4 regions of the Pantoea dispersa genome follow, and region 2 is predicted to be linked to each of the others. Evidence: predicted binding sites of a transcription regulator. Region 2 holds the regulator's gene; each other region holds the start of a gene.
The links. The regulator CRP, encoded in region 2, controls carbon source genes, mostly activating them, when cyclic AMP is high. The targets are predictions, from matches to a motif close to ATGTGANNNNNNTCACAT.
Positions count from the first base shown of each region.

Region 1: the regulator CRP is predicted to act here: its motif matches at 3,144-3,161, upstream of K7H94_RS17965 (PTS mannitol transporter subunit IICBA).
Region 3: the regulator CRP is predicted to act here: its motif matches at 3,085-3,102, upstream of K7H94_RS15130 (iron-containing alcohol dehydrogenase).
Region 4: the regulator CRP is predicted to act here: its motif matches at 5,104-5,121, upstream of mlc (sugar metabolism global transcriptional regulator Mlc).

Region 1 is NZ_CP082346.1:3,853,444-3,860,702, forward strand. It holds gene K7H94_RS17950 (ABC transporter permease) at 1-766, opposite strand, end outside; gene K7H94_RS17955 (putative urea ABC transporter substrate-binding protein) at 781-1,839, opposite strand; guanidine-I (ykkC/yxkD leader) riboswitch at 1,903-1,997, opposite strand; gene K7H94_RS17960 (DUF3053 domain-containing protein) at 2,268-2,984, shown strand; gene K7H94_RS17965 (PTS mannitol transporter subunit IICBA) at 3,418-5,352, shown strand; gene mtlD (mannitol-1-phosphate 5-dehydrogenase) at 5,447-6,595, shown strand; gene mtlR (mannitol operon repressor MtlR) at 6,656-7,204, shown strand.
Region 2 is NZ_CP082346.1:291,748-299,006, forward strand. It holds gene K7H94_RS01295 (aminodeoxychorismate synthase component II) at 12-587, shown strand; gene argD (bifunctional acetylornithine/succinyldiaminopimelate transaminase) at 675-1,892, shown strand; gene K7H94_RS01305 (YccS/YhfK family putative transporter) at 1,889-3,964, opposite strand; gene crp (cAMP-activated global transcriptional regulator CRP) at 4,023-4,655, opposite strand; gene K7H94_RS01315 (OsmC family protein) at 4,960-5,364, shown strand; gene K7H94_RS01320 (phosphoribulokinase) at 5,435-6,304, opposite strand; gene K7H94_RS01325 (YheU family protein) at 6,366-6,584, opposite strand; gene K7H94_RS01330 (hydrolase) at 6,587-7,259, opposite strand, start outside.
Region 3 is NZ_CP082346.1:3,210,461-3,217,719, forward strand. It holds gene K7H94_RS15115 (DeoR/GlpR family DNA-binding transcription regulator) at 9-770, opposite strand; gene K7H94_RS15120 (D-threonate 4-phosphate dehydrogenase) at 777-1,757, opposite strand; gene dtnK (D-threonate kinase) at 1,750-3,021, opposite strand; gene K7H94_RS15130 (iron-containing alcohol dehydrogenase) at 3,210-4,364, shown strand; gene K7H94_RS15135 (dihydrodipicolinate synthase family protein) at 4,376-5,260, shown strand; gene K7H94_RS15140 (phosphoglycerate dehydrogenase) at 5,432-6,385, shown strand; gene K7H94_RS15145 (MFS transporter) at 6,427-7,259, shown strand, end outside.
Region 4 is NZ_CP082346.1:2,077,541-2,084,799, reverse strand. It holds gene rhaD (rhamnulose-1-phosphate aldolase) at 1-540, shown strand, start outside; gene rhaM (L-rhamnose mutarotase) at 530-844, shown strand; gene K7H94_RS09620 (sugar transporter) at 897-2,081, opposite strand; gene K7H94_RS09615 (hypothetical protein) at 2,407-2,658, opposite strand; gene K7H94_RS09610 (MFS transporter) at 2,827-4,083, opposite strand; gene K7H94_RS09605 (LysR family transcriptional regulator) at 4,178-5,074, shown strand; gene mlc (sugar metabolism global transcriptional regulator Mlc) at 5,210-6,427, shown strand; gene bioD (dethiobiotin synthase) at 6,533-7,234, shown strand.

The DNA.
Region 1 (7,259 bases), 450 kb from region 2:
GCAGCAGGTCGAGGGCAAAGGCCAGCAGGGTGATCCACGCCACGTACGGCAGAATCACATCCATGGCCAGATAGCGGCGCATCAGGAAGATGCGGTAACCGAGGCCTTCCGTGGCCGCAATCGCTTCGGCAGCAATCAGGAACAGCCACGCCGAACAGAGCGACAGCCGCACCGCATCGCACAGGCGCGGCATCAGCTGCGGCAGAATCACCCGCCACAGAATCTGCGCGCTATGCGCACCCAGCGTCTGCGCTTTGACCAGCTGCTCCTGCGGGATTTTCTGCACCTGCAGCTGCAGATCGCGCGCGATCAGCGGCGTGATGCCGATAACGATCAGCACCACTTTGGAGACTTCGCCAAGGCCAAAGCAGATAAACAGAATGGGCAGAATCGCCAGCGGCGGCACCAGCGCAAACAGCGTCACCAGCGGTGCCAGCACCGCGCGCACCACCGGCAGCGCGCCGGTGAACAGGCCGATTGCCAGCGCCAGCAGCGCGCTGATAGCAACGCCGCTCAGCAAACGCAGCAGGCTGGCGGCGGTATCGCTCCATAGCAGATACTCGCCGGTGCGCGGGCTGGGCTGAAACGCCATCCGGCTGATGGCCTCGCCCATAGCGTTAAATCCCGGCAGCAGTTTGTCTGCCGCGTTCAGGCTGAGACGCGCATCCGACGCGAACAGATAGACCAGCAGCACCGCCAGCAGCGGCAGAATGCCAAGCAGCAGGCGGCCGAGCGGCAGCGGTTGGTAGTTGATCAATTTACGCATCGGCAGCGCCTCGCTTACAGCTGACCGGCGGCGGCCAGTTTGGTGAAGGTGTCGGTAAAGCGCAGTTTGATGTTGCCGGCATCGCCCCAGTTACCGGCCGGGGTAGCGACCCCTACCGCATCGGCCCCCGGCGCGCCTTCGCCCAGCAGACCGTGTTTAAAGGAGAATTCGGCCACCAGCTGCATCGTGGCTTTTAACTGCGGGCTATCGACAAAATCCAGCGTGGTTTTGGCATCGCTGAACAGGTGTGTCGCGGCAAGCTGCTGATCAAAACCGGCCAGATCGGTACCGGATGCCTGCGCCATCTGCGTGCGCGCCGCTTTGGCACTGTCGCTCTGTCCGGCCATGCTGTGCAGCGTCTCGTACCAGGCACCGGTCAGCGCTTTGCCGAGCTGAGGATATTTGTTGAGCGTGGCGGTGTTGACTACCAGCAGGTCAAGGATTTCGCCCGGGATCTGCGCCGAGGAGAACACCAGATGGCTGTCCGGCTGCTTCTCTGCTTCCGCCAGCAGCGGATTCCACGTGACGATGGCGTTAACGTCAGCAGTGCCAAACGCCGCCACCAGATCGGCATCGGCGGTGTTAACCACCCTGACGTCTTTCTCGCTCATGCCGGATTTCTCCAGCGCGCGCGCCAGCAGATAGTGTGAGACCGACAGTTCGACGAGGTTGATGGGTTTGCCTTTCAGCGCGCTGACGCTGTCCGCGCCTTTAAGCAGAATGCCGTCGTTACCGTTGGAGTAGTCGCCGACAATCAGCGCGGTGCTGTCGACGCCGCCAGTGGCCGGAATGGTCAGTGCATCCATATTGGTCATGGTGCAGCCGTCAAAGCCACCTGCGGTGTACTGATTGACCGACTCGATATAGTCGTTAACCTGCACAAACTGAATATCGATGCCGTACTTATCGGCCCACTTTTTCACGATGCCGCTTTGCTGGGCATAATCCCACGGCATCCATCCAGCGTAGATGGACCAGCAAAGCTTAAAGGATGGTTTAGCGGCGGCCAGCGACGGAACGCTGAACAGGGCGACGCTGCAAATCAGCAGCAGGCGCAGACAGGCTTTAATCATGATGATTCCTCTGGCGTTAACGGACGAAAATCAGGCAGGAGGCGGCGAGCAACGTTCTCGCTTTCCTCCCGGGCTTTTTTCCCGCCGTGTAACCGTCAGAGGACGGTCGGTCACTCTCGGACCAGCATCTCGCGATCGGAACCCTAGTGACCCATTGCAAATTGTGTGGCGACGTCGGTTGCCCGCGATCGCTCCTGCATCTGCCAGAAAGCAGGCAATATCAATGCCAGGTTGCTATCAGCCTGAATTACATGAGTTATTGCACAGCGCTGCGCTTGCAGGCAGGCTGCGCTGCACAGTTGTGCAGCAGGCACGCACCAGCGTGAAGCACTGCAGACCAGCCGTTGTACAGCCGGGGCCATTGCACTATTCTTTAGGACCTTTCCCAGCGAATCGAATTTAGCCATCGTCACAACAGGAGTTGAATTATGGCGTCAGGAATTTCCCGCATCTGGATGCGTAGCGGCATGCTGCTGACCGGCGTGCTACTTGTGCTGCAGCTTACCGCCTGCGGCGATAAAGAGGGCGATCAGCGCAAAGCCTTTACTGATTTTCTGCAAAACACCGTGATGCGCAGCGGTGAACATCTGCCCAGCCTGAGCGAAAACCAGAAGCAAACCTTCGGTAACTACGCCAGTGATTACGCCATCCTGTATGGCTTCTCGCAGCAGGTGAATCAGGCGGTGGATCAGGGCATGCGCCCGGTGGTTGATGAGCTGGCGGCCATCCGCGTGCCGCAGGATTATCTGACACGCCGCGACAGCCTGCGCCAGGCGAGCGGCAATCTGAGCGTGCTGACGCAGCAGATTCAGAGCGCCAAAATGCAGGCCGACAGCAGCAAAGCCACGCTGAAGCAGCCGGACGATCTGAAGAAAGTGTACGACAGCGTGTACGCCAAAGTGGTGACGCAGCCAGCCAGCACGCTGATCCCGCTGCTGCCGCAGCTGCAGGCGCTGAGCCAGTCGGCAGTTCAGGCCGGCGATTATCTGCAGTCGCAGGGCGCACGCGTCAGCTTCAATGACGGCGGCGTTCAGTTCCCGACGCAGGAGCAGGCCACGCAATACAACACGCTGATGAGTAATCTCGCCAGCAATACGCAGGCGCTGACCCAGGCACAAAATGCCGTACAGGGTGGTTTGCAGTAAGCCGCTCAGCGGGCAGTTCTCCACTGCCCGCTTTTTCAGATTTTCGTCACTTCCTTACATCGGCTTTTTCTGTCAGCACAGAGTGTGATCTGGCGCATTTTCAACCAAAAATAGTTTGTGATCTCAATCACATTTGTGAAACAAACCGGCCCAGGTGAAAGGTGATTTTTGTCACATTTCTACCGCTGTTGCGCGCATTTTTTCGCCGGCGTTGCTTTCTTACAGGGTATTTTTGTGATCAAAGTCACCTTTAATCCCCCTGCCCACCCCAACTTAGCGTGATATGCATCACACTTTTTCCTGACGCTACGCAGTGTAATCAACTAGTGCTAGAGTCCGCGTGCATACAGTAATGCCACGGCCCCCGCCGTAACGTCTTAACAAAAACAAACGCGCTCTCTTATTGCAGCGCGTCTCAATAAGGGGTGGGTTTATGTCCTCATCAGTCAAGGTCAAGGTTCAGAGCTTTGGTCGCTTTCTGAGTAATATGGTGATGCCAAACATCGGTGCGTTTATCGCCTGGGGTATCATCACAGCACTGTTCATTCCAACCGGATGGATTCCTAACGAAACGCTGGCCAAGCTGGTCGGCCCGATGATTACCTACCTGCTGCCGTTGCTCATCGGCTTCACCGGTGGTCGTCTGGTGGGTGGCGATCGCGGCGGCGTGGTCGGTGCCATCACCACCATGGGCGTGATCGTCGGTGCCGATATGCCGATGTTCCTTGGCTCGATGATTGCCGGTCCGCTGGGCGGCTGGGCGATCAAGTCGTTTGACCGCGCGGTTGACGGCAAAATCAAAAGCGGCTTCGAGATGCTGGTCAACAACTTCTCGGCCGGTATTATCGGTATGCTGCTGGCGCTGCTGGCCTTCCTCGCTATCGGTCCGCTGGTAGAAGGTCTGTCACACATTCTCGCCGCCGGCGTAAACCTGATGGTGCAGAACAACCTGCTGCCGCTGACCTCAATCTTTGTTGAACCGGCGAAAATCCTGTTCCTCAATAACGCCATCAACCACGGTATCTTCTCGCCGCTGGGTATCCAGCAGGCCAGCGAAGCGGGCAAATCGATCTTCTTCCTGATTGAAGCGAACCCGGGTCCGGGTATGGGCGTGCTGGTTGCTTATATGATCTTCGGCCGCGGCAGCGCCAAGCAGTCGGCGGGCGGTGCAGCGATCATCCACTTCCTTGGCGGTATCCACGAAATCTACTTCCCGTACGTGCTGATGGCGCCGCGCCTGCTGCTGGCAGTGATCCTCGGCGGTATGACCGGCGTGTTCACCCTGACGCTGCTGAACGGCGGTCTGGTATCACCGGCTTCACCAGGTTCGATTCTGGCCGTGCTGGCGATGACGCCAAAAGGCGCTTACTTCGCTAACATCGCGGCTATCGTTGCGGCTTTCGCCGTCTCCTTCGTGGTCTCCTCGATTCTGCTGAAAACCAGCAAAGTAAAAGAAGAAGACGACATTGAAGCGGCGACCCAGCGCATGAAAGACATGAAAGCGCAGTCAAAAGGCCAGGCCGTTGCCGGTTCACCGGTGATTGCCGATGCCAGCAGCGTTGACGTCAGCCACGTGCGCAAAATCATCGTCGCCTGTGATGCCGGTATGGGCTCCAGCGCGATGGGTGCAGGCGTGCTGCGCAAGAAGGTGCAGGATGCGGGCCTGAGCAATATCTCTGTGACCAACAGCGCGATTAACTCGCTGCCGGGCGATGTCGATCTGGTGATTACTCACCGCGATCTGACCGAACGTGCGATGCGTCAGGCGCCACAGGCGCAGCACATCTCGCTGAACAACTTCCTCGACAGCGCGCTGTACACCAACCTGACTGAGCGTCTGGTGGCGGCGAACCGCAGCGAAGCCCACCGTGAAACGGTGCAAACCGCGCTGGCAGACAGCTATGACGACGGCAGCGCGCACCTGTTCAAACTGGGCGCTGATAACGTGTTCCTCGGCCTGAGCGCCAGCAATAAAGAGCAGGCGATTCGCTTCGCAGGCGAGCAGCTGGTGAAAGGCGGTTACGTGCAGCCGGAATACGTTGAAGCGATGCTGGCGCGCGAGCAGCTGACGCCAACCTACCTCGGTGAATCCATCGCTGTGCCGCACGGCACCGTCGAAGCCAAAGACCGCGTGCTGAAAACCGGCGTGGTATTCTGTCAGTATCCGGCCGGCGTGCAGTTTGGCGATGAGCCGGACGAAGTCGCGCGACTGGTGATTGGTATTGCCGCACGCAATAACGAACACATTCAGGTGATCACCAGCCTGACCAATGCGCTCGACGACGATAGCGTAATCGAGAAGCTGGCGAACACCACCAGCGTGCAGGACGTGCTGGATCTGCTGTCTGGCAGCACTGCTAACGCGTAATTCGCGGTTTTAACTTCCCTGGGGCGGGCAAGCCCGTCCCCACTTTCCGGGGCGGACATGCCCGCCCCTTCGTCATTTGATATGGGTCAAATTTATGAAAGCGTTACATTTTGGAGCAGGTAACATCGGCCGTGGATTTATCGGTAAGCTGCTGGCGGATGCCGGTATCGAACTGGTGTTTGCTGATGTGAATCAGGTGGTGCTTGATGCCCTTAACGCCCGTCATGAGTATCCGGTTCACGTGGTGGGCGAGCAGGCGCAGGTCGAAATCGTTACCGGCGTCAGCGCGGTGAACAGCACCAGCGACGACATCGTCACGCTGATTGCTGAGGTTGATATCGTTACCACGGCGGTTGGTCCGCAGATCCTTGAGCGCATCGCGGGCAGCGTGGCGCAGGGTCTGGCCAAACGCAGTGACAACGGTAATGTCCGTCCGCTGAATATTATCGCCTGTGAAAACATGGTGCGCGGCACCAGCCAGCTGAAGCAGCACGTACTGAAGGCGCTGCCGCCGCAGTATCATGCGTGGGTTGAAGAGCATGTTGGCTTTGTTGATTCGGCAGTTGACCGCATCGTGCCGCCATCTGAAGCCGGCAGCACCGATCCGCTGGAAGTTACCGTAGAAACCTTCAGCGAGTGGATCGTCGACAAAACCCAGTTTAAAGGCGCGCTGCCGGACATTCCTGGCATGGAGCTGACCGATAACCTGATGGCGTTCGTCGAGCGCAAGCTGTTTACCCTCAACACCGGCCACGCCATTACCGCTTATCTCGGTAAGCTGGCCGGTCACGCCACCATTCGCGAAGCCATTCTCGACCAGAAAGTACGTGCCGTGGTGCAGGGCGCGATGCAGGAGAGCGGCGCGGTGCTGATCAAGCGTTATGGTTTCGATGCGGAGAAACATGCCGCGTATATCCAGAAAATCCTGACGCGTTTCGAAAACCCGTACCTGAAAGATGACGTTGAGCGCGTCGGCCGTCAGCCGCTGCGTAAGCTGAGTGCCGGCGATCGCCTGATCAAGCCAACGCTGGGCACGCTGGAGTATCAGCTGCCGCACGCCAGCCTGGTGCAGGGCATTGCCGCCGCGATGCACTATCGCAGCGAAGCCGATCCGCAGGCGCAGGAGCTGGCGTCACTGATCGCGCAGAAAGGCCCACAGGCGGCGCTGGCGGAGATTTCTGGCCTTGATGCCAATAGCGAAGTGGTGAGCTCAGTGGTGAGCGCTTACCACGCTATGGCATAATGCGCGCCCTTTAGTGGTCAATTCGGGCACGGCAGCCGCGTGCCCGTCGACGGTAGCTGAATGATGCAGGCAATAATGGAAGAGAAGCAGGCTTTTGAAAACCGGGTGCTTGAGCGGCTGAACGCCGGTCGTTCGGTGAGAAGCTTCCTGATCGCCGCTGTCGAACTGCTGGCGGAAGCAGTCAATCTGCTGGTGCTGCAGGTCTTTCGCAAAGATGACTACGCGGTGAAATATGCGGTGGAACCGCTGCTGCTGGGCGACGGCCCGCTGGGCGAGCTCTCGGTACGCCTGAAGCTTATCTACGGCCTGGGGGTGATCAATCGCCACGAATACGAAGACTGCGAGCTGCTGCTGGCGCTGCGTGAGGAGCTGAATCACGACACCAGCGACTACCGCTTTACCGACGATGAAATACTCGGCCCGTTCGGCGAACTGCACTGCGTGCTGGCCTGGCCGCCGCAACCCGATTTCACCCGCGACGACGCCGCGCTGCGCGCCATGCAGCAGCAGCGCTACCTGCAGATGGTGCGATCCACCATGGTGCTGTCGCTGACCGAGCTGATTTCCCGTATCTCGCACAAACAGGCCTTCAAGAAGCCCGCCGTGTAACGCTTCCCCTGCGGCGCTGTTGCCACGCGCCGCTGTTCTCTCCGCCGCAGACAAA
Region 2 (7,259 bases):
ATCTGTAATGTATGCTGCTGCTAATTGATAACTACGACTCCTTTACCTGGAATATCTACCAGTACTTCTGTGAACTGGGCGCGCAGGTGCGCGTGGTGCGCAACGATGCGATGACGCTGGAAGAGATGACGGCGCTGCCGCTGAGTCATCTGGTGATCTCGCCGGGCCCCTGCACGCCGGATCAGTCCGGCATTTCGCTCGAAGCCATTCGCCACTTTGCCGGACGGTTGCCGGTTCTCGGGGTATGCCTGGGCCATCAGGCCATCGCCCAGGCCTACGGTGCGCAGGTGGTGCGCGCGCGCAAGGTGATGCATGGCAAAACCTCTGCGGTGCAGCACACCGGCCAGGGCGTGTTCCGCAACCTGAATAATCCGCTAACCGTCACGCGCTATCACTCGCTGATTGTGGCGCGCGACACGCTGCCGCCTGAGTTTGAAGTCACCGCCTGGAGCCTGCGCGACGGCGTTGCCGATGAGATCATGGGCTTCCGCCATCGTACGCTGCCGCTCGAGGGCGTGCAGTTCCATCCGGAGAGCATTCTCAGCGAGCAGGGGCATCAGCTGCTGGCGAATTTCCTCAATACGTAACTTCCGTTTGCCATTGCATGATTTTTTATGCATATTTTGTGATTATAATTTCACATCAGCTCAACAAATAACCCGATGAGGTCATCAATGGCAGCGGAAAATCTAGCGGTAAGCCGGGAAACGTTCGATAACGTTATTTTGCCTGTTTATGCACCTGCGCAGTTTGTGCCGGTCAAAGGCAAAGGCAGCCGCGTATGGGATCAGCAGGGCAAAGAGTATATCGACTTCTCCGGTGGTATCGCGGTCACTGCGCTTGGCCATTGTCATCCGGCGCTGGTGGAAACGCTGAAAAGCCAGGGCGAAACCCTGTGGCACACCAGTAACGTGTTCACCAATGAGCCGGCGCTGCGCCTCGCCAGTAAACTGATCGCGGCGACCTTCGCCGAGCGGGTATTCTTCGGTAACTCCGGTGCCGAAGCGAACGAAGCGGCGTTCAAACTGGCGCGCTACTACGCCTGCAAAAAGCACAGCCCGTTCAAAAGCAAAATTATCGCTTTCCACAACGCCTTCCACGGCCGCACGCTGTTCACCGTCTCGGTGGGCGGTCAGCCAAAATACTCCGATGGCTTTGGCCCGAAGCCGGCGGATATCGTCCATGTGCCGTTTAACGATCTGGCCGCGGTGAAGGCGGTAATTGACGACCACACCTGCGCGATTGTGGTGGAGCCGATTCAGGGGGAAGGCGGCGTGATGCCGGCAACGCCGGAATTCATGCAGGGATTGCGTGCGCTGTGCGATCAGCACAACGCGCTGCTGGTGCTGGATGAAGTGCAGAGCGGCATGGGCCGCAGCGGTAAGCTGTTTGCTTACGAACACTATGGTATCAAGCCAGATATCATCACCACCGCTAAAGCGCTGGGCGGCGGTTTCCCGGTGAGCGCGATGCTGACCACTCATGAAATCGCCTCGGTGATGGCGCCGGGCGTGCACGGCACCACCTACGGCGGCAACCCGCTGGCCTGTGCGATTGCCGAAACCGCGCTGGATATCATCAATACGCCCGAGGTACTGAATGGTGTCGACGCGCGTCGTGAGCAGTTTGTCTCGGCGCTGCAGAAGATCAATCAGCAGTTCGATATCTTCAGTGAAATTCGGGGCAAAGGGCTGCTGCTGGGTGCCGTACTCAACGCGCAGCACGCCAGCAAAGCGCGCGATATCCTCAACGCTTCCGCCGCTGAAGGTCTGATGGTACTGACCGCCGGCAGCGATGTGATTCGCTTTGTGCCGTCGCTGGTGATTGAGCCAACCGATATCGCAGAAGGCATGGCGCGCTTCGCCCGGGCGATCGCGAAAGTCCTGAACTAACCTTTCGGCTTCAGCACGCTGAGCCAGCGGCCGTGATGCGGGCGCTGGCTCCACGCCAGTGAAGAAATGGTGTGCATCACATTGAGGTGCTGCAGAATGCGCTTCACATGCTGTTCGACAATCGTCACCGGCCCCTCATTCAGATTCTCCGGCGCTTCCAGAATATTGCTGTCGTTGCCCGGCCCGTCGTAAGCCAGCCGCTGCTGACAGCGCTGCAGCGCGATTTCACAGGACTGCAAATAGCGCTCCGCCAGCTTTGGCGTCAGCATGGTGTGCTCGCGCGCCAGAATGGTCATGGCGTTGATGTGCTCGACGATAAACTGGCTGTGAGTCACCCACAGGCGCATATCTTTCAGATACTGGAAGTTAAAGCCCGGCTCGGTGGACGCCTGGTTGAGCGAGTTAAACAGCGCGTTGTGCGCCTGGTTAACCTTGACGCGCTGATACGCCAGCTTCTCCGGCGCCTGCTCCGGACCGAGCAGCAGGCGCAGCGCCTCCTGATACGCTTCCAGCGCGTCGTGCGCGTTATTGCGCAGCAGCCCGCTCTGCCATTGCGGCCATAGCCAGATCATGCCGGCGAAGGCAATCAGGCAGCCCATCAGCGTATCCATCATGCGCGGCAGCAGAAACTGCGCGCCGTTCAGCGACAGCAGCTGCAGCGAATACACCGCCGTTACGGTAAAGCCAATCATCGACCAGCCATAATATTTACGCGTGATCAGATAGCTGGCGAGCGTGATGACCAGCATGGTCAGCAGGGCAATCGACTCCGGAACAGCAAAGCGCAGCGACGCCGCGGCGATCAGCAAGCCGGCGAAGGTGCCGAGCGCGCGGTGCTGAATGCGCACGCGCGTGGCGCTGTAGCCGTTCTGGCTGACAAACATGATGGTCATCAGAATCCAGTAGGGCTTGGGAATATTGAAGAACAGCGCCAGCGCGCTGCCGAACATCAGCATCACGGCGAAGCGCGCCGCCGTCCGCAGCGCGGCAGATTTTAGCGACAGGTAGCTGCGCAGCGCCGGCAACAGCGGCAGGCGGCGCTGGCGATCGGCCATCAGGTCGCGGGTATACAGCGGCTTCTGCGTGCGCAGCACGCGCGCAATGCGGCTGAAATGGTAGAGGCAGAAATTACCGACCGGATTATCCGGGTGCTGCCGGGCAATTTTCTCCAGCGCGCCGAGCGGCTTCTCCATGTGGAAGCGTTCCGGCAGCTGGTGATAGAGAATGGCATCGGCCAGCACGCGCAGCCGTGCCGAAATGATTTTCGCGTTCCAGCGGATCACCGCCTCGGCGTGGCTCTGCTCCACCAGCTTTTGCACCTCTTCCGGCTGGTGCAGGCTGACCGAGATGTGCTCCTGCAGATCGAGCGCAACCTGAAAGGCGCGCGTCAGGCGTTTATGACTGTTATCACGGCTGGCGGACAGCATATGCATTTGCTGGTAGCAGGTGGTGATCAGATCGACCGCTTTCTGCTGGCGCGCCAGTAGCGGCGGCAGCGCTTTTTCCGGATCGGTCAGCTGCGTCAGCAGGGTGTATTTGGCGTCGCAGTAATCGGCCAGCTCGCGGTACAGCAGGCTAAGGGTCTCGCGCATCGGCTGCTCTTTCCACAGCCAGAACCAGAACCAGTTAAACAGCCCGTACCACAGCGTCCCGCCGATATACAGCAGCGGCGGGACCCACATAGGCATACGGCCGACGAGGCTTAAGGTAAAGATGGCGGCGATCAGCGTGCCGGGCAGCAAACGGCCATGCAGCGGGCTGATTTCACCGGTCACGCCCACCAGCAGCGGTAACACCAGCAGAATCAGCGGCAGCGGCACAGCGTAAGCCGTGAGGTACTGAATCAGAAAACTGCCGCTGGCGAACAGTGCGCCGCCGACAATCAGCCGTTTGAAGAACCGCTTGTGTGGCGTATCCAGACCGGCGATGTTGCAGCAGGCCGGCACCAGGGAGAACAGCAGCCCTTTTTGCAGATCGCCAAACAGCCAGCCGAGCGCCACAGGCAGGCACAGCACCAGCGTTTGCCGCAGCGCATAGTTAACTTCCGGATGATAGATGATTCGACGCCACATCAGCTCATCGTAAACAGAAACGGCGCGATGTTGCCATCACGCCGTGGGTGAGAAGAAATCAGCGGGTGCCGTAAACGACGATGGTTTTGCCGTGTGCGGAGATCAGGTTCTGATCTTCCAGCATTTTCAGGATACGACCCACGGTTTCGCGTGAGCAGCCCACGATCTGACCAATCTCCTGACGGGTGATTTTAATCTGCATACCGTCCGGGTGGGTCATGGCATCAGGCTGTTTCGCCAGGTTGAGCAGCGTTTGCGCGATACGGCCGGTCACATCGAGGAAGGCAAGGTTGCCGACTTTTTCAGATGTTACCTGCAGGCGACGCGCCATCTGCGCCGACAGGCGCATTAAAATATCCGGATTGACCTGAATCAGCTGACGGAATTTTTTGTAGGAAATTTCAGCCACTTCGCAGGCGGTTTTCGCACGTACCCAGGCGCTACGCTCCTGGCCCTCTTCAAACAGGCCGAGCTCACCGATGAAATCCCCCTGATTGAGGTAGGAGAGAATCATCTCTTTGCCTTCTTCATCTTTAATCAGTACCGCGACGGAACCTTTCACGATGTAGTACAGCGTTTCCGCTTTCTCACCCTGATGGATGAGGGTGCTTTTGGATGGATATTTGTGAATATGGCAATGGGACAGGAACCATTCGAGTGTAGGGTCTGTTTGCGGTTTGCCGAGAACCATTCGCTATTATCCTCTGTTGTAATCGTGCCCAAAATACAGGGGGCAGTTTTCCCTGTCAGGCGGTGAAATCGTCCAGCGTTTCCCGTGAGGGACAGTTATTCGGGGGTGGATTCGTAAGCGATGCTTTTGATTCGTCCCGCTTTCGTCTTTCGTGACGAAAATATTTTCAGCACTGTTTGTAGCATAGCTTTTGCAACCTGTCTCCTGTTGTCTCGCTTCAGCAGGTGGGGGATGCGTCTGCATTGCTGTTTGTCAGGTGAAAGCGTACTCTGGCGGCAAAACCGCCGCTTCAGGAGAAAGAATAATGCAGGCACGAGTGAAATGGGTGGAAGGGCTGACCTTTCTCGGAGAATCCTCATCCGGTCATCAGGTATTAATGGACGGCAATTCCGGTGATAAAGCGCCCAGCCCGATGGAGATGGTGTTGATGGCTGCGGGCGGCTGCAGCGCGATTGACGTGGTGTCGATTCTGCAAAAGGGGCGCAACGATGTCGCCGATTGTGAAGTCAAACTGACCTCAGAACGCCGCGAAGAAGCGCCACGCATTTTTACGCATATCAATCTGCATTTTATTGTCAGCGGCAAAGCGCTGAGCGATAAAGCGGTGGCGCGCGCGGTGGATCTGTCCGCGGAGAAGTACTGCTCGGTCGCGATCATGCTGGGCAAGGGCGTCGAGATAACGCACAGCTACGAAGTCGTCGAACTGTAATCCAGCCGGGAGCGCGGCCCTGCGCTCCCGATCTCATTACCTCCCGGCGAAACTGGCGCGTTAGCCTGCGCTATTCAATGCGTTTTCCTTCAATCAACCGCTGCACCAGCGGCGTCATGATTAACTCCATCGCCAGTCCCATCTTGCCGCCCGGCACCACCAGCGTATTCATGTGGGAAATAAACGAGCCCTGGATCATCGCCAGTAAATAAGGAAAAGCGATGCCCTCCAGGCCGCGAAAATGGATCACCACAAAGCTCTCATCCAGCGACGGGATCTCACGCGCGGCAAACGGGTTCGAGGTATCCACGGTCGGCACGCGCTGGAAGTTGAGGTGCGTGCGGGAAAACTGCGGCGTGATGTAGTTGATGTAGTCTTCCATCGAACGCACCACCGAATCCATCACCGCTTCGCGCGAATGGCCGCGCTCGCTGGTGTCGCGCACCAGTTTCTGAATCCACTCCAGATTAACAATCGGTACCACGCCAACCAGCAGATCGACATGTTCCGCCACGTTATGCTGCTGCGTCACCACGCCGCCGTGCAGGCCTTCATAGAACAGCACATCGGTGTTTTCCGGCAGCGGCTGCCACGGTGTAAACGTGCCTGGCACCTGATTCCACGGCACCGCTTCATCGTAGGTGTGCAGATATTTGCGCGACTGGCCGAGTCCGCTCTGACCATAGTCGCGGAAAGTCTGCTCCAGTAGGCCGAAGTCGTTGGCTTCCGGGCCAAAGTAGCTGATGTGACGCCCGAGGTCGCGCGCCTTACGAATCGCCATGTCCATTTCCGGACGGGTATAGCGATGGAAACTGTCGCCTTCTACTTCCGCCGCGTGCAGATCCAGCTGCTGGAAAATTTTACGGAAGGCGAGACTGGTGGTGGTGGTTCCGGCGCCGCTGGAACCGGTAACGGCTATGACTGGATGCCTGGCTGACATAACAGCGCTCCCTGTGAAGTCCGGCGATGAGCATTGTTACCACGAATTGCCGCCTGACGCATTAGCCGCGAAATTCACGCCGCGGCATAATATTGACCGATTCATGCAATTCTGACCACACCAGTACCACCTCGCCCTGCTTGAGCTGGCGGCGCACGTCGGCCACTTTCTGCGTCAGGCTGCGCTCCTGCTCGCCATAATCGGTGCCTTCACGCAGCACAAAACTTTCTATCAGGTTTTCCAGCGTTGTCGGGTCGAGTTCTTGCCAGGGAATAATCACAATTACATATCCAGATAAGTTGAGAGCCAGTCCGGCACGCGCTGCTCCAGCCACATTTTGGGTCGCAGCAGGCTGCCGCTCACGAAGCCGACGTGACCGCCTTGCTGCGTCAGCTGATACTCAATTGTGGCAGACAACTGCTGCGGCTGCGGGATCACCGCATCGGTCATAAAGGGATCATCTTTAGCATGGATGATCAGCAGCGGCTTGCGCACGCCGGTCAGCAATGGCATGGCGCTGGCGCGCTGATAATAGTCGCGCGCATCAATAAAACCGTGGGCGCGGGCGGTAATCGCATCATCAAACTCACGCAGCCGGCGGAAGGCGCGCAGCTGCGTCAGATCGACCGGCAGCGTGCCCGGCCAGGCGCGCAGTTTGCGCGTGGCGTTTTTCTTCAGCTGGGTCAGCAGGTAGTGCTGATAAAAGCGTGAAAAGCCCACGTCCAGCTTCTGGCTGCACGGCTCCAGCGCCAGCGGCGCGGAGATGGCGACCGCGGCATCCAGCGGGGCCGACGTGCCCTGCAGCCCCAGCAGACAGGCCAGCATATTGCCGCCGAGCGAAACGCCGACCGCCGCCGTTGGCACCGTGCCCCATTCGCGCTGCAGCCAGTGCAGAAAATAGGTCGCATCTTCAGTTTCACCGGAGTGATAGATGCGCTGCAGACGGTTAGGCTCG
Region 3 (7,259 bases), 1.1 Mb from region 2:
CGGCACATTTACGCGGTCAGCTGCAGGCCAATGCCGCGCTCGCGCAAATCACGGCATACCGCTTCATCAAGGCGGGAATCGGTCACCACATCGGTCAGGCTATCAATCGGTGCCGCGCAGTACAGCGACCATGAGCCATATTTACTGCTGTCGGCCAGCAGAATGCGCCGGCGCGCGTTGGCCAGCAGATCCATCTTCAGCCCGGCTTTGTCTTCCGTCGGCGTGGTAATACCGCGCTCAATACTCCATGAGTTACAGCTGACAAACGCGATGTCCGGATTGATACTGCGCAGCAGGCGCCGGCCGTGCTCACCAATGCACGACTGGCTGGAGTCGTCGATGCGGCCGCCGATGATGGTGGTCTCAATCTGTTTAAACTCCGACAAAAACAGCGCAATGTGCAGATCGGCGGTGATCACCCGCAGCTGCAAATGGGTCAGCTGTCGTGCCAGTTCCAGCATGGTGGTGCCGGCATCCAGCACTACCGCATCGCCGGACTGCACATAGCTGGCAGCGAACTGGGCGATGGCCTGCTTCTCCGCCAGGTTACGCTGCATCTTCTCCAGCGTGGTCGGCTGCGTCGGGATAAAGCGGTTCAGCGTGACGCCGCCGTGGCTGCGGCTAATCACCCCTTCCTTGTCCAGCTTAATCAGATCGCGGCGAATGGTGGCTGGCGAAGCAGAAATGGCGCTCACCAGCTGTTCAACAGTGACCAGATTATGACTTTTGAGATAGTCCATAATCTGGTCGAGACGGCTTTGTCCCTTCATATTTCCCTATGCAAGCTGCATCGCGAGTTTTATCGAGATCGCCATGCTCGCAGAGTTCGCTTTACCTGTCCAGGCGATATCAAATGCCGTGCCGTGGTCGGCGGAAGTGCGGATAAACGGCAGTCCCGCCGTGATGTTGACGCCATCGTAAAAGCCAAGCAGTTTCAACGGGATATGCCCCTGATCGTGGTACATCGCCACCACCATATCGTACTGCCCCTGCTGGCACTGTAAAAACACCGTATCCGGCGGGCACGGGCCATAGACATCAATGCCCTGCTGCTTCATTGCCTGGATGGCTGGTGTCACCGTGGTGATCTCTTCATCACCAAACAGGCCATTCTCGCCCGCGTGCGGATTGACCCCGGCGACCGCGATGCGCGGTTGGTCATAGCCCACGCGGCGCAGGAAGCTGTCAGCCATGCCGATCACCGTCTGAATACGTTCGCCGTTCAGCGTGTCGAGGAACTTACGCAGCGCGATGTGCGTGGTCACGTGGATCACTTTCAGATGGTCGGTATACAGCACCATGGCGTAATTTTTGGTCTGGGTCAGCTGTGCCAGCAGTTCAGTGTGGCCGGGATAAAGGTGGCCCGCCGCGTGCAGCGCCTCTTTGTTCAGCGGGGCGGTGGCAATCGCCTGCACGTCGCCCGCCAGCGCCAGTTCGGTGGCGCGCTTCACGCAGCGCCAGGCCAGATCGCCGGCCTGCTTCTGCACCCTGCCCGGCTGCAGCGCATCAGGATCGGCCAGCGGCTCATCGATGACGTTAATGATGCCCGGTGCGAAATGCGCATCCTGCACGCTGTCCAGCACGCGCAGCTCGGCCTGCGGCGTAATGTTCAGCGCCAGCACCCGACGCAGCGTCGCGGCACAGCCGACCACCACCGCCGGAATGCCCGCCAGCTCCCCTTCTGCCAGCGCTTTAATGATGATTTCCGGGCTGATGCCCGCCGGATCGCCCATGGTCACCGCAATAGTGTTATTCACTCGACTTCTCCTCAATAAAACGAATGGCTTCTGCCAGGGTGTTTTCATCACCAAAGCCACCCGCTTTGGTCATCACCGGCAGGTGTAATTCACTGTTAAGCAGAACCCCGTGCGGTACACAGCCCGCCACCTGGCCCTGAATCTGAAAGCCGCTGGCCCCGAGTGCCTGCGCCACCGCGATGGCCACGTCACCGCCGGAAAGAAACAGGCCGGCAGGCTGAATGTGCGCGCAGACGGCGCGCGTGAGCTGCGCCAGAAACTGGCAGATGCGCTCGCCGAGCTGCTGGCGCGTAATCTGCTGCTGCTGACACAGCTGCGCAATCGCGTAGCGCTGATCAGCCTGTTGCGTGGTGCGTACCACACAGTGCACGCCCTCGCGCAGCGCCTGGACCATCGCCTGCTGCCAGGCCGCCGCCTGCGGCCATGCCGGTGTGGCAAACAGCTGGCAAATATCAATATCAATCAAGCGGATGTCACGCTGGCTGGCGAGCCGGGCGATTTGCTGCTGCGCCATGGCGCTCATCGAACCGACTATCGCCAGCACCGGGCGAGAGGGCCGCGCAGCAAGATGCGCACCCAGCGCATCGCTTAACCCGGACGCGCCGACCAGCAGCGGACGTTCCGGCAGCGTCGCGGCCGCCGCGATAATAGTGTCGATATCCGCCTGCAGTTCCGCGTCCAGTACCAGCAGTCCCTGACTGGTCGCCAGCCGTGCGGCCAGCGTGCCGCTGCGTACCGTGGCAAGATCGATCTGCTCGCCCGGCAGGTCGCATTGCATCTGCAGCCGCGTCAGCACGTTACTGCTGGTCACCGGGGTTTTGGGATCGCTGGCAAATTCGGTATCAGTCAGGCGCTGTTGATGGATCCACACTTCCCCGCCGCGCGTGATGCGGCCCAGCTTTGGCACCGCCGGCACCACCAGCGCCAGCCGTTTCGCGCTGACCTGCAGCGCGGCAGCCACCTCAGCGCCTGGATTGCCGCGCAGCGTTGAGTCAATTTTCTTAAACAGCCAGCCGTGTTGCGCTATCTGCTGATGCGGCTGCATGGCGGCATGTGTACGGCTGGCGGCTTCCGCTGCGCTCACCGCACGGCTATCGGTGCTGATCACCAGCACATCCGCTGCGCCGGCATCCGGGGGCGTCAGGTTATTGAACAGCACGTGGACGCGCGCGCCGGCCAGCGCGAAGCCGCTGCCTGCGTCATTGGCACCGGTAAAATCGTCGGCAATCACCAGAACGGGCGTTTTCCATGGCGATGAAGTCATTCTCTCTCCTGTCACGGCCCCTTGCCGTGCTGCATTTGATTATATTCAATCATGATTGATTATATGTGAGCAAGATCAAATTAATTGAAATCGATATCGCCTATAAATTTAGCCTCAGAAAGGGATACACCCCGCACAGCATTGAGCAAACCTAATCATAATGTGCAAAACCGTTATAAGGGCATGACATGAATATCAACAGCACCGTGATCAGTGGCTATCAGGCTCTGAACGATCTCAGCTATTTACTGCAGGATAAGCAGAAGGCGTTGCTGGTCACGGATAAAAACATTCTGGGTATTCCGGCGGTGCAGGCGCTTATCGCCCGGCTGCAGCAGCAGATCGCCAGCCTGAGCCTGGTTGATACGGTGCCGCCCGAACCGAGCCAGCATGATGTGGCGGCGATTGTTGCGGCGCTGCCGCACGGCGACGTCGATCTGGTGATCGGCATTGGCGGCGGCAGCGTGCTGGATGTGGCGAAGCTGCTGTCCGTGTTGTGCGTAGCCGATGCGCCAACCCTGACGGCGCTGCTGGCCGGTGAGAAGCCGCACACGCGTACCGCTTCTTTACTGATCCCGACCACGGCCGGCACCGGCTCGGAAGCCACGCCCAATGCCATCCTTGCCATTCCGGAGAAAGAGACCAAAGTCGGTATTATTTCGCCGGTGATGCTGCCGGACTACGTGGCGCTGATTCCGGAACTGACCACCAGCATGCCGGCGCACATCGCCTCGTCGACCGGGATTGATGCGCTGTGCCACCTGATTGAGTGCTTCACCGCCACCGTGGCCAATCCGGTGAGTGATAACTATGCGCTGATCGGCATGAAAAAGCTGTTCGCCAGCCTCGAAAAGACCCTTGCCGAACCGGACAACCTGGAAGCACGGCTGAATATGTTGTGGGCGTCTTACTACGGCGGAGCGGCGATCGCCCATGCCGGGACACATCTGGTGCACGCCATGTCGTATCCGCTGGGCGGCAAGTACCATCTGCCGCACGGCGTGGCCAACGCCATTCTGCTGGCGCCGTGTATGCAGTTTGTGCGTCCGGCGGCGGTGAGCAAGTTCGCGCAGGCCTACGATCTGCTGCCGGATGCCGATAGCACACTGGATGAAGAGGCTAAATCGCACGCGCTGGTGGCCTATTTCGCCGCGCTGGTGCAGCGCCTTAAACTGCCTGCCAGCCTGGAAGCGCTGGGCATCGGGCCGGATCATCTGCCGTATCTGGTCGAAGCCGCGCTGGACGTGCAGCGCCTGATGAAGAATGTACCGATGAAAGTCAGCGCCGACGATGTGCGCAACGTCTACCTGACGCTGTTTCCGGCATTAAATCACTCAGCATGAGCGGGGAAATTATGAGCAACACCATTCAGGGCGTACTGACCGCCATCGTCACCACTTTTGATCGCGACGGAGCCTATAATCCTGCCGCGCAGCGTGAACAGATTCGGCGTCAGCTTAGCGCCGGTAACGGTATTTTCTGCGGCGGCACCAACGGGGAATTTTTCGTGCTGAACGAGCAGGAGAAGCTGGCGGTGACCGAGACCTGCGTCGACGAAGTAAACGGCACTGCACCGGTGGTGGCGCACATTGGCGAGATCTCGACGCGTGAGACTATCCGGCTGGGCAGGCAGGTAGCAAAGCTGGGTGTGGATGCCGTCTCGGTGATCACCCCTTACTTTGTCCCGCTTAAACAGGAAGAGCTGATTGATCACTACCGCGCCGTGGCCGACGCCCTCGACGTCCCGCTGTTTCTCTACAACATTCCGGCGCGCACCGGTAATACGCTGCAGCCGGAAACCGTGCGCACGCTGGCAGCGCATCCCAACATCATTGGCATCAAAGACAGCGCCGGCAGCTACGAAAGCCTGAGCGGCTTTCTGCAGGCAGCGGCAGGTATTGCGCATTTCAATGTACTGAACGGGCCGGATTCACTGATTCATCAGGGCTTCGTCGATGGCTGCTCCGCCTGTATTTCCGGGCTGGCTAACGTGGCACCGAAAGAGATTAACGCCATCTGGGCGCGCTTCCATGCCGGTGACATCGCCGGATCGCGCGCCGCTCAGGAGAACGTCACCGGCCTGCGTACCGATCTCTACAGCATTGGTTTTTCCCCGGCGGCGGTGAAAAAAGCCGTGGCGCTGCTCGGCTATGAGGTCGGCGACAGCCGCTATGCGGTGCGCTTCTCTGCGGAGGAAGAGCAGAAGATCCGCCAGATCGTGAATCAGTATTTGCAGTAAAGCCTGGAAATTTAAAGCACTTACCGCACGCAGCTGTGGTAGCGGCGCGATTCATCGCGCAATACAGGCGCCGCTACCCCCTGCCGCCATCAGGGTTAGGGTTAATCTGACGGTGGCGGGTCGGATTCAGGCAGCGATGGCTGCTGTTATTAACACCGGGACGCATTTGCTATGAAAGTCATCTGTACTTCACCTTCGTTCGCCCGCTACGACGCCGCGCCGATCGACACACTGCGCCAGCAGGGCTTTGAGCTGATTACGCTGCCCGCCGACGCACCGCTCAGCGCGCTGGCGCCGCATCTCGCCGACACCGTCGCCCTGATCGTGGCCTTTACCGAGGTCAACGATGCGCTGCTGTCGCTGGCACCGCAGCTGAAAATTGTCTGCAAGCACGGCGTGGGCGTCGATAACATCGACCTCGACGCAACCCGTGCGCGCGGTATTTACGTGACGAACGTGCCGGACGCGAACAAACACGCGGTTGCCGATTTCGCCTTTGCGCTGATTCTCAATAGCGCGCGCCAGATCACCACCGCCGCAATAGAGACCCGCGCCGGCCACTGGCCGCGCATTTTTGCCACCGACGTCTACGGCAAAACGCTCGGCATCATCGGCCTGGGCAATATCGGTAAGCAGGTGGCACTGCGCGCTAAAGGCTTCAATATGCGCATCCTCGCCTTCGATTTTTATCCCGATGACGCCTTCGCCGCCGAACACGGCGTGACGTTTGTCAGCCTCGATCAGCTGACGGAGCACAGCGACTTCATCACCTTACATATGCCGCTCACCGACCAGACACAAAACCTGTTCGACGCTGCGCGCCTGAAGCGCATGAAGAAGAGCGCGTTTCTCATCAACGCGTCACGCGGTGGCGTGGTGAATGAGCAGGATCTCTACCAGGCGTTGCAGGATAACGTGATTGCCGGTGCGGCGGCGGATGTCTTTGTGCAGGAACCGCTGGCGCAGCATCCGCTGTTCACCCTGAGCAACTTTATCCCCACGGCGCACCTTGCCGGATATACCGACGGTGCTATCAGCGCCATCGGCGAACGCTGCGTGACGCAGATTGTGCAGTGTATAAAACAGGGCGAACGCCCGATGAATGTCATGAACGGGCTGGCCTGACGCCGCCCTCCTCTGTCACCCTTTTCGCGTGGATAATGATTATGACCAACACCGCACGCTCAACACGCATCAGATGGTGGATCGCCGGCCTGATGTGGCTGGCCATTGCCATTAACTATATTGATCGTACCGTACTCTCTGCCGCCGCACCGCACCTGATTACCGAGCTCGACATCAATCCAGAGATGATGGGCTTTATCATGGCGGCATTTTTCTGGTCCTACGCGCTGTTGCAGATCCCGGCAGGCTGGTTTGCCGACCGCTTCGGCCAGAAAAAAGGCCTCGGCATCGCTGTCGGCTGGTGGTCGATCGCCACCATGGCGATGGGGCTCGCCACCGGCTTTAAATCGCTGCTGGCGCTGCGTCTGGCGCTCGGCGTGGGTGAAGCAGCGGCTTATCCCAGCAACGCCGGTATTACCGCGCGCTGGTTCCCGGATCGCGAGCGCGCCACCGTCTCCGGCCTGTTCGACAGCGCATCAAAATTTGGCGGGGCCGTCGCCATGCCGCTGATCGTCTTTATGATCGCGCTGTTCGACTGGCGTCTGACCTTTCTGGCGATTGGTGCCGTCGGGCTGATCTGGGTCATCGCCTGGTACTTCATTTATGCCGAGAACCCGGAAGACCACAAAGCGATCAGCACCGATGAAGTGCGCCTGATCCGCGATGGCCAGGCGCAGAAGCACGGCGATAAGAACGTGCGGCCGATGAAGTGGTACAAGCTGCTGCGCTACCGCAACATCTGGGCGATGTGTATTGGCTTCTTCACCATCAATTACACTTCCTACTTCTTTATCACCTGGCTGCCAACCTACCTGGTGAAAGACAAAGGGATGGATTTCCTGAAAATGGGCATGGTGGCGGCGCTGCCGCTGAT
Region 4 (7,259 bases), 1.8 Mb from region 2:
TACAAAATTCACTGGGGGCTCAGCAACGGAGGGTTGCCAACGTCCGAGCTGGCGGCGCACTTTCAGTCACACAGCGTACGCAAGGCACTGAGCCACGGCGCGGACCGGGTGATTATGCACTGTCACGCCACCCACTTTATGGCGCTCAGCTATGTGGTGGATCTGGATGCGGCGCGCTTTACCCGCCTGCTGTGGGAGGGCAGCACCGAGTGCCTGGTGGTGTTCCCCGATGGCGTCGGCATTTTGCCCTGGATGGTACCGGGTACCGATGGCATTGGTCAGGCGACGGCAGAAGCGATGGCCAGTCATAGCCTGGTGATGTGGCCTTTCCACGGAATCTTTGGCGCCGGACCGACGCTCGACGAAACCTTTGGTCTGATTGATACCGCTGAGAAGTCATCGCAGGTGGTGGTTATGGCGCTGTCGATGGGCGGCATTCGTCAGAGCATCACCACCGAACAGCTGATTGCGCTGGGCGAACGCTTTAACGTGAAGCCGTGGCCGGCGGCGCTGCAGGCGGAGCGCAGTGATGTTGCGTAAAGCGTTCGTCATGCAGGTCTATGCGCACTGCCATGCGGAGTATCAGCGCCGTCACACGCCAATCTGGCCGGAGCTGGAACGGACGCTGAAAGCGCATGGCGCCCATAACTACGCGATCTGGCTGGATGCTGAACGCAACCTGCTGTTTGCCAGCGTCGAGGTTGAGTCCGAAGCGCGCTGGCAGGCTGTAGCGCAAACTGAGGTGTGTCAGAGCTGGTGGGCGTCAATGCGTGACCTGATGCCATCAAATCCTGACAACAGCCCGGTGAGCAAAGCATTACAGCAGATGTTTTTCCTGCCTTAGCCGTCCATGTCAGTAGCGGCGCCGCCAGGGGCGCCGCTAACTGCCAAACGCACTAGCCGTTGGAGCGCAGCTGCGGATAACGGCGGAAAATGGCGATACACCAGAACAGTCCAGCCAGGCCAATGATTGCGCCTACGTTGCCCACGTCTGCCATCTGCAGATGCAGACTGACCTGGTTACCGAGTAGCGCGCCTGCGCCGATGCCGATGTTATAAATACCGGAAAACAGCGACATGGCGACGTCGGTGGCGTCCGGTGCCAGCGATAGCACGCGCACCTGCATCGCCAGGCCGATCATCATCATTGCCATTCCCCAGATAATACTCAGCACGGTAATTGCTGCCGGGCGTACCGCAGCAAACACCAGCAGACCCATACACAGGGTAATCAGCGCAATGGCGGCGATCAGCAGCGCGGACGGGAATTTATTGCCCAGCGTACTGAACAGAATGCTGCCCAGAATGCCGGCTGAGCCGAACAGCAGCAGTAACAGGGTGGTGAAGTTCTCATCAGCGCTGGCTACCACCTGCATAAACGGCTCGATATAGCTGTAAGCGGTGTAGTGCGCGGTCACCACGACGGTGACCAGAATGTACATCGCCACCAGCGCCGGGCGGCGAAACAGCATCGGCACGCTGCTGAGTGAACCGGTGTGCTCACTCGGCAGGCGCGGCAGTATCCGCACCAGCATAATCAGCAGTACCAGCGCTGACAGGCCGATCATACCAAAGGTGGTACGCCAGCCCAGATACTGACCCACAATACGACCAATCGGCACGCCCAGCACCATCGCCAGCGCCGTGCCCGTGGCCAGCATACTCAACGCCTGGGTTTTCTTGCCGGCCGGCGCAACGCGAATCGCCAGCGAGGCGGTGATCGACCAGAACACCGCGTGCGCCAGCGCAATACCAATGCGCGACAGCACCAGCGATGTGAAATCCCACGCTACGGCCGATAACAGGTGGCTGGCAACAAACAGAATAAACAGGATGGCCAGCAGCAGGCGGCGCTCGACGTTGCGCGTCAGCAGCATTAACGGCAGCGATAACAGCGCCACGACCCAGGCATAGATGGTCAGCATGATACCGACATCAGCGGTTTTCATTGCAAAGCTGCTGGCGATGTCCGACAGCAGGCCAACCGGCACAAATTCGGTGGTATTGAAGACAAAAGCAGCGATAGCCAGCAGCACCACGCGCAGCCAGGCTGTTTTACGGGAAACGGTTGTTGATTGCATTGAATTCAAATCGGCTACACGACGAGTGAGGGGGCAGGAACGCACCCGGTAAAGTGACCTCGATCACAAATTTCCGCTATTGTGGAGCATTAGTCAGCCGATGAAAACCGTTAACCCGGGTTTTATCACTGAATATTTCTTATCGCGCTGAGCGTGGTAAATAGCCTGCGGTTATGGGGAGCTGCTGCGCCAGCGTGCTGCCGGCCCGCGAGTCTGCCGTACCAGCACAGGCTAAGTCAGGTGTTTCTGTAATAGAAAAATCGCTTAGCCGTGCTGAGGGCGGGTACCGTGCGGGCGGGTGCGGTTCAGACCAGGATTATCAGAGTCACGCCATATGCTTTAGTGCCACGCTAAAGTTGTGGGGCGGATTTTTTTTTACGCCCACCGGGCAGCAGTGTTCGCAGCCCAACGCAGTGGCGTAAAATTTACGCGCCTGCTGGATTGCGGCCCCGGGCGTGTAAAAAGTCCCGAGAAAACGACGACCGCCGTCGGATGGCAGGAACGGACAGCCCTTCGCATGCACCACATGATTGTCGTTATAACCGGCATGCTTATCGACATAATAGTAAAGCTCCATCTGACTACCTCATTGCTGTGTAAAAAATAAGTCTATGTATTATTGGAATAGAACGAATTATAGCGATGAATTGCTATTTTGTTTTAAGTGGTACGGCGCGAATGCCTGATTATTCGAATCCAGCGGAGCAGGCGGGACGCTGAGGTCCCGCGCTAACGATGAAGGGTATTACAGTTTGCGGCCCTGTAAACGCAGGCCAACCAGCAGTGCCAGCACCAGCAGGGCGCTGATAAACAGGGTCACGCCCGGCCAGCCGTAGCGGTGCCAGAATACGCCGCCGAGGGTGCCGGCCACGCTGGAGCCCACGTAGTAGCTGAACAGGTAAAGTGATGATGCCTGGCCTTTCGCCCGGCGCGCACGCGGTCCAATCCAGCCGCTGGCCACCGAATGGGCGGCAAAGAAGCCGGCAGTGAACAGCATCATGCCCGGCAGAATCAGCCACAGCGAATTAAAGGCGGTCAGCAGCAGACCGGCCAGCATGATCGCCGTGGCGCCCGTCATCACCGGACCGCGACCAAAGCGGCTGGTCATCGCGCCGGCTTTTGGCGAGCTCCACGAACCGGTGAGATATACCACGGACAGCAGCCCGACCACCGCCTGGCTCAGTGACCACGGCGCGCTCATTAGACGGTAGCCGATGTAGTTAAACAGCGTGACAAACGCGCCCATCAGCAGAAAGCCTTCGGCAAACAGCAGCGGCAACCCTTTGTCGCGCCAGTGCAGGCGGAAGTTGATCAGCAGACTGCGTGGCCGCAGCGAGGCAGGGCGAAAATGGCGCGACGCAGGCAGAATTTTCCAGAACATCAGCGCGCCAGCCAGCGCACAGCAGCCAATGACGCCAATGGCAATACGCCACGAGAAAAAGTCGGTCAGTACACCGGAGAGTAAACGACCGCTCATGCCGCCAATCGAGTTACCGCTGATGTACAGCCCCATGGAGAAGGCGATGACCCGCGGATGCATCTCTTCGCTCAGGTAAGTCATGCCCACCGCCGCGACGCCACTGAGCGACAGACCGGTCAGCGCGCGCATCAGCAGAATCCCCTGCCAGCTGCTCATGGTGGCGGAGATCAGCGTACAAATCGCCGCCAGCATCAGCGCGGTCACCATTACCGATTTACGTCCAATCGCATCTGACAGCGGGCCGGTGAACAGCAGGCCCAGCGCCATCAGCCCGGTGGAGAGCGACAGCGAAATACTGCTTTCGGCAGGCGTCACGCCAAACTGCTGTGACAGCACCGGCAGAATCGGTTGTACGCAATAGAGCAGGGCGAAAGTGGCAAGACCGGCAGAGAACAGCGCCAGCGTCACGCGCAAAAACTGCGGCGATCCACGTTCAATCCATTCAGTAGCGGTATCGGCGGTGACAGGCTTCGTGGACAAGCTGTCCTCATCAAGCGTCACAGCCTGGGAAGAGCGACTCACAGTACATCCTCAATTCAGCAAATGTCTGAATACTGTAGGAAAGGCTAAATAGGTTGTACAATATATTAATAATCTCAAATGAGACGTTTAAGATATGATGATTGAGCTGCGCCATCTGCGCTACTTTATTGCCGTTGCGGAAGAGCTGCACTTTGGCCGCGCCGCGCAGCGGCTACACATTTCTCAGCCGCCGCTCAGTCAGCAGATCCTGCAACTGGAACAGGCACTGGACGCGCAGCTGCTGACCCGCACTAATCGCAGCGTACAGCTCACGCCGGCCGGCCAGTCGTTTTTACAGGATGCGCGCGCGGTTTTATTGCAGGTGGAACAGGCGACCGGGCGCGCGGCGCGCATTCATCACGGTCAGCAGGGAGAGCTGCGCATCGGCTTTACCTCCTCGGCGCCGTTTACCGGACTGGTGTCGGATGCGCTGTATCACTATCGGCAGCGCTGGCCGGACGTGCATATTCAGATGCAGGAGTACAACACGCGGCAGCAGCTGGCGCCGCTGCACGAAGGGCGACTCGACCTGGGCGTCATGCGCAATACGCCGCTGCCGGAGGATCTTCAGCACCGCCTGTTGCTGCGTGAACCGCTGTGCGCAGTGGTGCACCACGCCCATCCGCTGGCACAGACGACGTCGATTAGCATCCGGGCGTTAGCCAGCGAACCTTTTGTTTTCTTTGATGCGCAGGGCGGCACGGCCCTGTACGGTGAAATTCTGGCGCTGCTGCATCGCTACCAAATCAAACCTTACATTACCCAGGAAGTGGGTGAAGCCATGACGATACTCGGTCTGGTGGCAACCGGGCTGGGCGTGTCGATTTTACCCGCCTCGTTTGCCCGCGCGCGACTGGCGGAAGTCGCCTGGATTCCGCTACAGGAAAGCGATGCCATTTCTGAGGTGTGGCTGGTGTGGTCAGCGCTGCGCCAGCCGAGTGCGCAGATGAGCAATATGATGGCGCTGCTGCTGCACAATGCCGAGGAATGAACCCGCGGGTACAGAAAACCGCGTTCTTTGTGTGCGATAAATCACATTTCTAATCAAATATTTGACGCTGCGCGCCAATCTGCATCACCATAGCTGCTGTTTATTTAGAAGCGCGAAAATATCCGGGAGCAGGGCGTGAATCTGGACAGTCAGCCTGGCCATATTGACCAAATAAAACAGACCAATGCCGGTGCAGTGTATCGTCTGATTGACCATTACGGTCCGATTTCGCGGATTGAGCTGTCGAAACGTGCCCAGCTGGCCCCGGCCAGCATCACCAAAATTGTGCGCGAAATGCTGGATGCGCATCTGGTGCAGGAGACCGAGTTTCAGGAGCCAGGCAGTCGCGGACGGCCGGCGATAGGGCTGATCCTCGATACCCTGGCCTGGCACTATCTGGCTGTTCGCCTCCAGCCGGGGTTCATCACCCTGACGCTGCGCGATCTCAGCAGCCGCGCGCTACAGGAAGATCGCCTGCCGCTGCCCGCCAGCGCCGACACGCCGCTACTGCAGACGCTGCAGGAGCTGGTCAACGCCTTTTTCATTCGCCATCAGCAAAAACTTGAGCGTCTCACCGCTATCGCCATTACCCTGCCGGGACTGATCAACGCCGCCTCTGGCGTGGTGCACCGTATGCCGGGCTATGACGTACAGGATATGCCGCTGGGCGAAACCCTGGCACAGCGCACCGGGCTGCCGGTATTCGTCCAGCACGATATCTCCGCATGGACGCTGGCAGAGGCGCTGTTTGGTGCCTCACGGGGTGCGCAGGACGTGATTCAGATTGTTATTGACGAAACGGTGGGCGCCGGGGTGATCAGCGCTGGCCAGCTGCTGCACAAAAGCGGACGCGCGCTGGTGGAGATCGGTCATACGCAGATCGATCCTTACGGCCAGCAGTGTTACTGCGGCAACCATGGCTGCCTGGAAACGGTGGCCAGCACCGGCAGCCTGCTGCAGCTGGCGGCACAGCGCTTATCGTCGCAGCCGGACAGCCAGCTGCACCAGCAGCCGCTGACGCTGGCCTCGTTGTGTGCTGCTGCGCAGCAGGGCGACCGGCTGGCGCGGGACGTCATTGCCGGCGTCGGTCATCATATCGGGCGCATGCTGGCGATGATGGTCAACATCTTTAATCCTCAACAAATTCTTATCGGTTCACCGCTTAACCAGGCGGCGGACGTGCTGTTCCCGGCAGTCAGCAGCACTATTCGCCAGCAGGCCCTGCCGGCGTACAGCCACGCTATTCAGCTGACGCCCGCGGCCTTTAACGATCCCGGCACGCTGGGCGGCGCGGCGCTGATCAAAGACGCGCTCTATAGCGGCCATTTACTGATAAAACTGTTGCAGGGTTAACGCCAGCCCGCCTTAAGTTTGCGCTAACGCAAGCTCTCGCCTGGGACAAATCCTTAAACTGCCTCCTTTGCAGGTTACACATCGCTTTAATGAAGGAGGAGAAAGGTGAAAACGATTTTTGTCACCGGTACCGACACCGCGGTGGGTAAGACCGTGGTTTCCCGCGCACTATTACAGTGCTTTGCCAAAGCGAATCTGTGTGCCGCTGGCTACAAGCCGGTTGCCAAAAGCGCGCAGCACACGTCGGAAGGGCTCCGTAATAAAGATGCCGTACTGCTGCAGCAGGCATCTGGCCTGACACTAAGCTACAGCGACGTCAATCCCGTGACGCTGGAAGAGGATGAAATCAGCACCAGCCCGGCGCAGCGCATCGATTATCCGTTACTCAATCGCGGGCTGGCTGGCTTACAGGATCGCGCTGCACGCGTGGTGGTGGAAGGCACGGGCGGCTGGCGCAGCCTGATGAACGACTTACGGCCGCTGTCGCAGTGGGTGCAACAGGCGCAACTGCCCATCGTGCTGGTGGTGGGCATTAAAGAGGGTTGCATTAGCCACGCTTTACTGACCGCCGAAGCGATTGCCGCCGATGGCCTGACGCTGGCGGGCTGGGTCGCCAATCGTATCAATCCCGGTCTGGCGCACTATGCTGAAATCATTGATGTTCTGCGCGATAAGCTGAACGCGCCGCTGTTGGGCGAATTGCCTTATCTGCCGCGCGCCGAACAGCGTGATTTGAGTGGTTATCTGGATATTACGTTACTCGGAGGTGATGCGCTGCACAGCGAGAGTGCAAAGCCCGCCGCCTGATGAAACAAAATGCGGCATATCGCAC